Regions from separate parts of the Shewanella sp. SR44-4 genome, predicted to be linked through region 1. Evidence: predicted binding sites of a transcription regulator. Region 1 holds the regulator's gene; each other region holds the start of a gene.
What was found. The regulator LexA, encoded in region 1, represses DNA repair genes until DNA is damaged. The targets are predictions, from matches to a motif close to TACTGTATNNNNATACAGTA.

Region 1 (3,287 bases):
ATAATACAAAATATACGACAGTAGCAAGTAATCCATATGGCTACGATGACAAGGAACGTAAACAATTTCATGACCATCATGATGTAACTGTCTTACTTGCTCGGCACCTTTGATATTGATGCCACTGTATAATTTGTTCCATAACCAAGTCAGGAAACGTTCGGCAATACGCACCAAACTATCAGAATAGTCGGCGGCAATTTCATCAAGGTATTCAATGGCGGTTTCACGTGCTTTCTCGACTGTTACTTTCTTATTTGCAGACTCTTCTTCAATGGCTTTTTTGATAGATTCTGATTTTAATAAAGAGGCAAACAACGCTTGTCGATTCGGTAATTGTGGCCCCGTCATGACTTTGCGTTGACGGCGGAAATGCACACGGGCGACTCGGGTTAATTTGTGAGCAATTCTTTTATCAGTACCATGTTCATCGGCCATATGACGAAGCGATAATGCATTAGAAAACTGGACGAAATTATGGCGTCCTAAAAATAAAATCATTAACCATTTACGTAACCACGTAGGGTTTTCACGTTCAAATACAGCAGCTTTCATGCTGTCTTCTTCTTTACCTGGGGTACGTCCCCAATAAAGGCAAACAGGAACCAACTGTATATCTAATTCAGGGCTCTCACTATGAAGTGACAATAAACTGGTAAAATAATTAAGGAATTTGTCACCACTTTCACGTTTACCAAATAGTGGTTTGCGGCCCTCTAAACAGACCACACGAGGCACGGTTAAGCCATCAAGCTGTAATGGCTCATAAGGACTGGGCAGACCAAAGCCCTCGGTGATTTCGCTCAACGCGGCAATATCGCTAATAGATTCCGTTTTCATTAAATAAACCAAAGGTTTAGTTGGATCTATATTGAGGTCATCAAAAGGATCGTGAGGGACCACAATGGTCTGTACCATCCACTTTTGAATCCATCTTAATGCTCGTAAAAATATTGAATCTGGTTTTGACATGGTTATTTTCGCAACATAAGCCACTGTAATATTGTCGTATAGGATACCAGAAACCACCCTGCTTACACTATCAGACCGATCTATCTTTACGTTTAAGCTCTCACTATCAGAAATAACATAAGACAGAACATTAGTAATAGTTAATTAAAACATATTGTTGAGTGATACTTAATCAACAATATACAAAAAATAGTTGGTTAATACTTGCGCGAACACAAACACTGTATATAATGACAGTCACTGTATAAAAAGACAGGAATCATCATGAGACCGTTAACGCCGCGCCAAGCAGAAATTTTAGACTTAATTAAAAACAATATCGCCGAAACAGGTATGCCACCCACTCGTGCTGAAATTGCGAATCGTCTTGGCTTTAAAAGTGCTAATGCCGCCGAAGAGCATTTAAAAGCATTAGCCAAAAAAGGCTTTATCGAGATCATGCCTGGTACCTCAAGAGGCATTCGTTTACCTCATGAAGAACAGGTTGAAACCGGTCTGCCACTCATTGGACAGGTTGCTGCTGGTGAACCTATTTTGGCCCAAGAGCATGTAGAACAATACTATCAAGTCGATCCAAACATGTTTAAGCCCGCCGCAGATTTTTTATTGCGAGTGCGTGGTGACAGCATGAAAAACATCGGCATTTTAGAAGGCGACTTACTCGCTGTACATAAAATGCAGCAAGCACGTAATGGCCAGGTTGTTGTGGCACGTGTTGATGATGACGTCACCGTAAAACGATTTGAACAAAAAGGTAATGTGATTTATCTGCATGCCGAAAATGAAGATTACAATCCGATAAAAGTAGATTTAAGTTGCCAAAGCCTAACCATCGAAGGGCTTGCCGTTGGCGTTATCCGTAATGGAGATTGGTTATGAACAAACTAATGGGCATCGCGCCACGCCACCCGGGCTTATGGGTAGATTTAACTGAAACAGAACTGCATGGCACCCAAACCATTCAAACATTACAAACTGTCACCCAAGGTGAAGCTGAACTGAGCCAATTGTGCAGCCAGTTAGCAATATTGAGCCAGCAAGGCAGATGGATTGTATTAATTAGCCCGCCCCATATTGGCTATAAACATATGCTGGCAAGTGCTGGTGTAAGAATGGATCGCATTTTACTGGTACACACCAAAGATGAAGTCGAAACATTATGGGCCATGGAGAAAGCGCTCACTAGCGGTACATCGAGCGCAGTAGTAACTTGGACAAGCTCACTTGATGCTCGCGATAGTCGCCGTTTAGAAATTGTCGCCAAAAGTGCACGTGCATTAGGGGTGGTAATTGAAGATGTGAATGCTCACTTACCTCACAAACATCAACTTGTTAGCCCTACTTTAACAAATGGAACAAGTAATTTTTGCTCATTTCACTAAGCACGAACCCTTCATTACCAAGCCCTGTATTGAATTCAGGGTTTTTTTTCATCTTTTTTCAGCCTATTAGCCAACAAAGTGATCTTGATCAATGTTTAATCTACAAGTAATGTGGTTAACAAGGATGAAACATTTTTTATCTTTAATTGGACGTGAATGGCAGTAATCAAGATTACTTTCAGACAAATGAGCCAAATCAAAATTGATAAGTTCAGTAGTAGGTACAAGCGTGGTGCACAGCTAACAATAAAACCGTAGACCGTATGTTTACAGCCACCAAAGTACTTTGAGGTCATCAAACTTTTTTCGGGAACCGAAGAGTTTGCATAGAGCAGAGAATTACTGTGTGACTCTTCTTTGTAGTTGCTATTTGCAATTAGCAGAGGAGTAGTCTTGTGAAGCAATGGTTGTATTGTTTACTGGTGGTGTTTGTAGCACTTCCGCTTGGGGCATCAGAAATGCCCCTCAACATGACTCAAGGCGTGACAGATATCAGTGGCAAGGTTTATGACCTCCACATGACGATTCTTTACATCTGTTGTGTAATTGGGTTAGTGGTGTTTGGGATCATGATTTACTCAATGATTTATCACCGCAAATCAAAAGGCGCTGTCGCGGCCAATTTTCACGAAAGTACCAAAGTGGAAATTGCTTGGACCGTCATCCCTTTCATCATCTTAATCGGCATGGCTATTCCAGCCACCAAAACCTTGATTGCTATGGAAGATCCCAGTGATGCTGATCTCACCATAAAAATTACCGGGTCGCAGTGGAAGTGGCATTACAGCTATTTTGATAAAGACATCGAATTTTACAGCACATTATCCACTCCCAGAGCACAAATTGATGGCAGTGAGGCCAAAGGCGAGCATTACCTCCTTGAAGTCGATAAGCCATTAGTACTGCCCATTAACCAAAAAGTGCGCTTCTTGA
Region 2 (3,287 bases), on a different contig from region 1:
TTGGAAGGTAATCCCCCAGTTTTTGAGCATTGCTACCTGCGCGGGTTCATCTGCTTCATAAAAGTTTTTGCCTTGATAGAGTACTTCGCCTTGTAGTGGCGTGAGTAATCCCACCATCGATTTGAGCAAGGTTGTTTTGCCACAACCACTGCCGCCAATGACAAAAAAGATATCATTCTTGTTAATGTCGAAGTTGAGTTTTTTTTGCACCTCGGTACTGCCGTAGCCGACTGATAGATTACGTACACTGATAAAGGCATCATCAACCATGGTTAGATCCCTAATTTATCGTATAAGATATTAAGCGCCGCATCGGAGACAACCAAAAAAACAATGGCCTTAACCACAGCGTGGGTCGTCGCTAAACCAACGGCATTCGAGTCACGTCCGCAAAGCAGTCCTGCCTGACAACCCGCAATCGCAATTAAAAACCCAAAAATTAAACTCTTTATTAAACCAGTGGAAATATCTACCCAATCAATCGCAACCTGGGTTTGCAAAATATATTGGGTATAACTCACGCCCATGCCGTTAGCAACTAACGCACCGCCAATCATGCCTATTACATCCGAATAAATACACATTAGCGGCATAATAAAAATTAATGCTAATAACCGCGGTAAAACCAGAAACTCCATAGTGGGAATGCCCATCACTCGCAGCGCATCAATTTCTTCATTAACTTGCATGGTGCCTAATTGCGCAGCATAAGCGGCTCCAGTTCGGCCAGCCATAATAACGCCTGTCATTAAGGCACCCATTTCACGCACCATTCCGATAGCCACTAAATTAGCCACATATACCTGGGCGCCTAATTGACGCAGCTGTACCGAGCCTAAATAAGCCAAAATCATTCCCACTAGCAGACTAATTAAGGTGACAATAGCAAGCCCTTTAGGCCCAGCTTGTTCGATAAAAAAAACGATATCACTTCGGCGAGTTCTCGCTCTGCCAACCAACCAACGCCCGAGTGCCAAAGTGCAGTTACCGACAAATACTAATCCATCGTGTACTTGTAAGCCTTGGTTAATCAATCCTCGACGTAAGGTCGGCCATAGCCCGCCTAGGGCACCTTCATTAGTTGGTTGATAAACCGCAACATCGGTAGCGAGCAGCAGTAGTTGCTGCAACCCTTGAGGTGTTTGTTGAGTGTCTAGTGATAGTTTATGTTGCTCACACCAGCGAGATAATTGTAATAAGGCAATGGCGAGGCTTGAATCCCAATGAGACAACTCTGTGGTGATTAAAGTGACAGATTGGCAATTAGATGGCAGCTCAGCACAAATATCTGCGCCTAGCGGTGCTTGGCCTAATTGCCAATCACCAGCAAGGTTCAGTAAGCAGTTATCATCGTGCATGTCGATATGGAATGTTGCGAGTGTCATACTAGACCCCCGAGCCAATATGAAATAAGTCTATTCGTTTGTTTAATAAATAGGTTAGCTTGATTTTTGATCCTGTTATCAGTGTAGACCAAGCTCATTGATTATATTTTGACCTTGGACATATTATTTCATCAATAATGAAGCTATCACTTTGATGTATTGACGCTTTGCTACATTGAAGAAGCATTAGTTATGGACCGATGTTGTTGTGCAGAGGCAATAAAAACGGCGTTAACGATTGAACATAACCGCCGCTTGTCGTGATTTAAAGCAAATAAACTTGCGCTGACAAAATTTAACGCTAATATATACTGTGTTTTTATACAGTATATGTTTATACAGTGCTTATTTGTGTGCTGTTTATTTATACGGTTTGTATTTATACAGTACATATCATATTAGAGGTTGTCATATGCGCGTTATTCCCATTGCAGCCAGCGCCGGCATTACCGGTTTTGAATCTCCTGCCGCTGAGTATCTTCAGTTAGGCCTCAGCCTTGATGAGATATTAATCCAGCATCCAAGTTCTACTTTTATTGGCTTAGCCCAAGGTGAGTCGATGCAAGGTGTGGGAATATATGATGGTGACTTATTGATTGTCGACCGCCATGAAACGGCTAGAAATGGCGACGTGATAGTGGCTAATTTTAATGGTGAGTTTGTGTGTAAAATTCTCGACATGCATCGGCGAATGCTGATGTCGTCTAATGAGCAACATTTACCTGTGACCATCTGCGACTATGATGACTTTAGTATTGAAGGTGTGGTTATTCGCTCAATTCGTTGTCATCGTCAAAGCCCACTGCTTATCAGCAAAAAAGGTTAGGTAACAATGTTTGCCTTAGTCGATGCCAATGCTTTTTATTGCAGTGCAGAACAGGTTTTTCGTCCTGACTGGCGCGGCAGACCGATTATTGTACTGAGCAATAACGATGGCTGTATTGTCGCGGCTAATCGGCAAGCAAAAGAGGCGGGTATTGAGAAGTTTTTGCCTTACTTTCAAGCTAAAGCATTATGTGCCCAGCGCAATGTCATTGTGTGTTCATCTAATTATGAATTGTATGCCGATTTATCGGCAAAGATGATGGCAATAATTGGTCGTTTTGCACCAGAGCAACATGTGTACTCCATCGATGAAAGCTTCCTGTCTTTTAAACATTGTTATCCCGCAATCAAATGCCTGCATAGCCAAGGTCAGTTAATTCGCCGTGCCGTTTGGAAAGAAGCCCGCCTGGCTGTTTGTGTGGGCATGGGCCAAACGTTAACCTTAGCTAAAATAGCCAATCACGCCGCTAAAAAAATACCGGGATACCAAGGTGTGTGCGTTATCGACACTGCGCAGCAACGTAATGACATTTTACGCCAGCTTGCCGTTAAAGAGGTGTGGGGGATTGGCAGGCGCATCAGTAAAAAGCTTGAATTGATGAATATTCGCAGCGCATACGATCTCGCCTCTATGCCACCGAGTCTAGCCAGAAAACAATTTAGTATTCAAATTGAACGCACCGTGCGAGAACTTAACGGCGAAGTGTGTAAACAATGGGATGAGGCTAGGGCAGATAAAAAACAAATTTTTTCCACTCGTAGTGTGGGTGAACGTATTTGCGATTTTGAATCGCTATTACAGGCATTGAGTAAACATGTTGGCATCGCAGCAAGTAAAGCTCGTCAACAAGGCTCACATTGCAAAACCATGTTGTTATTTGCCAGTAATTCGCCCCACGACGAGCGGCCTGTGAGTTATAAAGTTATTGTCCATTTTCCGTGTCCAACCAATTGCACCATTGAACTCACCAAAGCCATGACAGACGCCGCCCCGAGATTATTTAGCAATGGTGTTCGTTATTACAAAATTGGTGTAGGCCTGGTTGATTTAGCCAGCGAGAAACATTTTCAATTTGA
Region 3 (3,287 bases), on a different contig from region 1:
ACGACGATAATCAAGTTGCTCAAGAAAACGGGTATATATTTGCTCAGAGAATGCATCGTCAAGTACAAAACGATGATAATGCGAGCGAGTAAACAAAGTTGTTACTCGCTTGCTAGCCACTTTATGTTGTGGCTCTTGTGCTAGTTTAGGTAACTCGCTGATTTGAATCGTTGGTGAAATTGCCCATGCCGAAAAGCCGACAAATAAACTGGCAATTGACGCGGCCAAGGTAAGTTTTCGCATCAACAAGTACTCCTTAAATTTCTATAATAGTATGTGCTCAGCACGTACTTTGATGGATAAGCCAGAATCTAATTGAACAAGCACATCCTCTTTATTAATATCAGTCACAACACCAGGAACAGGTGTGGCACCTAATTTAACATTAACGCGTTGTTTTTGTTTTAAATCTTCTAGCTTAGCCGGCACAAGTTTAATCACTGGAGCCGCTACCGGTGCAGGACGTTCCTTTTTAACGGCAGGAGCACGTTTAGGTGCCACTTTCTTTGCCGGCTTTTTAGGCGCTAACGCTTGACGTTTTGCTTTGGCTTTATCTTGGCTTTCTTTAAGCGTCAAAATAGCATGGTCAATGTGCTCTTGTTCTAATTCAGCACATTCATTACCGTCAAGATCTATACGTTTAGCACCTGCTTTAACGCCTTTCAAATAGCGCCAGCTGCTTGTGTAGCGACGAAGCGCTACACGTAATTGTGTTTTACTGACTTTAGAATCATCAGCTAACCGTTCAGCCAAATCTTGAAACAAACCAATTTTTAATGGCTTCGTTTCACCTTCTGCAATAAAGCATAAAGGAAAGGTTTCATATAAATACGCTAAAATTGCGTTGGTGTCGGTCAACTTGTCTGTTGATTCCATTTTTACTTCCACGTTAATAAAGGGACTGATTATGCGGCATACAATTTGCCTTGCAGTCGTTCATCTTTCGTTAAACCTTACTGTTAAGGCTTAACGTACAAAATATCACTATCCGCCAGTTTGCTAAAGTCATTGAAACAAACCTTAACAATTTAACCAAACTTACTCTCAGCTTAATCATCGCTCATCAGTAAATCCAGCACAAATGCGTATAGCGGCATATTATAAAGCCCGCGACAGCGAATGCGACCATGATTTAATCTAATTTGTTCGCTATTTAACCAAATAGGCAAGTTTCGAAACTTTTTACCATGTTTTCTAAACCAATTTGATCATCTTGATCGAATCGATTCAGTAATGGGCTGTCAATATCTAACACTGCCACAACCTCATTACCCTGCCTAACAGGGATCACGATTTCTGAATTACTGGCAGAATCGCATGCAATGTGGCCATCAAATTGATGAACGTCGGCAACTCGTTGGGTTTTATTTTCTGCTGCGGCAGTGCCACAAACACCTTTGCCGATATTGATACGGGTACAAGCCACTTTACCTTGGAATGGTCCAAGGACTAATTGTTCACCACGCTTAATATAAAAACCTGCCCAGTTTAGGTCTTCTAGGTTGTCATTTAGCAACGCTGAAAAATTTGCCATAGCAGCAATCAAATCATCTTCGCCTTCAAGTAAAGCTTGTGCTTGACGATTTAATGTTTGGTAAAATTCGGTTTTCATGTCCATTCCTTAAGCTGACACTCAATCGAAGAATGAGTGATGAATACGACTATTCTGCAGATGTAGTTTTAGCCGTAGTCTTTTTAGTTTTCGCTGTAGGAGCGTTTTTAACCTGTACGATGCCTTTTAGCAAGTTAGAAAGCTCATCTTTATTGTTTGCTAGATAAAATGCCAGCTGTTCGCATTTATTTTCATCAAGTCCGAGGTCTGCCTTAATAAGAAATGGCACTAGGTTATCGGAAATATCAAGCATCTTATCGTAGGCATCAGCCTCTTTCTTCGATATAAATGTCATCTTTTCCACCCCTTCTCTGACCACGACAAATTGGGTTATCACTGCCATGATGTAATCCTCACTGTTTTTATATACAGTGCATAGAATCTCACATAGTTAACTTATGATGCAAGTGTTCTGATTATTCTGATATTATCAAGCACAAGAAAATCGAGATTATTTAACAATTAACTCATTTTTCTGCCAATATAAGGCCAAGCAGAGAGGTTTGACTCTTCGCTACCCAATAATGTGTTTTACTATGGATTAGATTAATTCTTCATGCATGAATTTGATGATCATGATTCTATAATTCTATGCCAATCATGTGATTTGGCAGTGAGAAAACGAGCTTTGCCTTCAAGTGCCCGTGCGCTTTGTCCGCGTTGCCACACGGCGCTCTATGATTCACCTTATTGCTCCATTAATGGCATGCTAGCGTTATGCGTTGCGGCGTTAATTATTTTTATTCCTGCTAATTTATTGCCAGTACTCGAAATCCACTTCCTTGGCAGTGTACGAACCACTACGGTGCTGCAAGCTGCTGTGACGGTTTGGGCCGAAGGATATTGGGTTGTAGGCCTAGCGGTAATGGTTGCTGCAGTTATCGCGCCTGGGTTATTGATTTTGTCAATTATGGCTCAAGTTGTAATTGTAAAATTAAAACTGCACAACTCATTTTGGCAAAGAACCTACACTACATTGTTAAAAAATCATGGTTTGATATCACAAATGACCATGTTAGAAATTTATGTCATCAGTTTTCTCGTGTCGGCCTTTCAGTTATCAGACTTTTCCGATGTGTATTTTGGTATGGGAACATTCAGTTTTACAATGTTGTTTATCATCATCTTATTTTTACAACGTGAATATAATCTAGAACACATGTGGAGTTATGTAGATGCCTAGTACTCCAATTACACCATCCAATGAACATATAGTGGACAGCCCTAAGCAAACTGCGAATACCGATAACGAGCCGAAAACTGAGGTTTTACCTCATATTCAGGGCAAGAAAATGGGCTTATGTTTATGCCCTGTTTGTCGCAAACTTAACGTCACAAGTAACAGTCATTGTCGACGTTGTTTTAGTCAATTAAGTAGCCGTAGTTATGCCAGCATCCAACAAAGTTGGGCTTTATTAGTTACCGCGACAATTTTACTTGTTGTCGCCAATATTTACCCTATTACCTTGTTAACTAATCGCGGAGTGGTCACCAATGACACCATTTTTAGTGGCATTAGTCATTTAGTCAAAACCGGTATGTTTCCGATTGCTATCATTGTTTTCACTGCCAGTATTTTAGTACCTTGGCTTAAAATTATTGGCTTAGCGACTTACTTGACGGCTATTAGTTTTAACTTACCAATATCAAAAAGAAAATTAATGGTTGGGTTTCA

Region 2: a site for LexA is predicted at 1,695-1,714, ahead of H5125_RS13140 (LexA family transcriptional regulator). Genes of this name have one in related genera too.
Region 3: a site for LexA is predicted at 1,967-1,986, ahead of H5125_RS06175 (YebG family protein). Genes of this name have one in related genera too.

Annotation. Positions count from the first base shown of each region.
Region 1 covers NZ_JACJDU010000002.1:131,940-135,226, forward strand. Annotated here, with positions in the region: gene plsB (glycerol-3-phosphate 1-O-acyltransferase PlsB) at 1-972, opposite strand, end outside; gene lexA (transcriptional repressor LexA) at 1,237-1,851, shown strand; gene H5125_RS01880 (cell division inhibitor SulA) at 1,848-2,354, shown strand; gene coxB (cytochrome c oxidase subunit II) at 2,750-3,287, shown strand, end outside.
Region 2 covers NZ_JACJDU010000026.1:52,250-55,536, reverse strand. Annotated here, with positions in the region: gene H5125_RS13150 (ABC transporter ATP-binding protein) at 1-270, opposite strand, end outside; gene H5125_RS13145 (ABC transporter permease) at 273-1,385, opposite strand; gene H5125_RS13140 (LexA family transcriptional regulator) at 1,798-2,211, shown strand; gene H5125_RS13135 (Y-family DNA polymerase) at 2,218-3,287, shown strand, end outside.
Region 3 covers NZ_JACJDU010000008.1:108,500-111,786, forward strand. Annotated here, with positions in the region: gene prc (carboxy terminal-processing peptidase) at 1-243, opposite strand, end outside; gene proQ (RNA chaperone ProQ) at 265-876, opposite strand; gene H5125_RS06170 (GAF domain-containing protein) at 1,154-1,612, opposite strand; gene H5125_RS06175 (YebG family protein) at 1,662-1,955, opposite strand; gene H5125_RS06180 (paraquat-inducible protein A) at 2,169-2,795, shown strand; gene H5125_RS06185 (paraquat-inducible protein A) at 2,905-3,287, shown strand, end outside.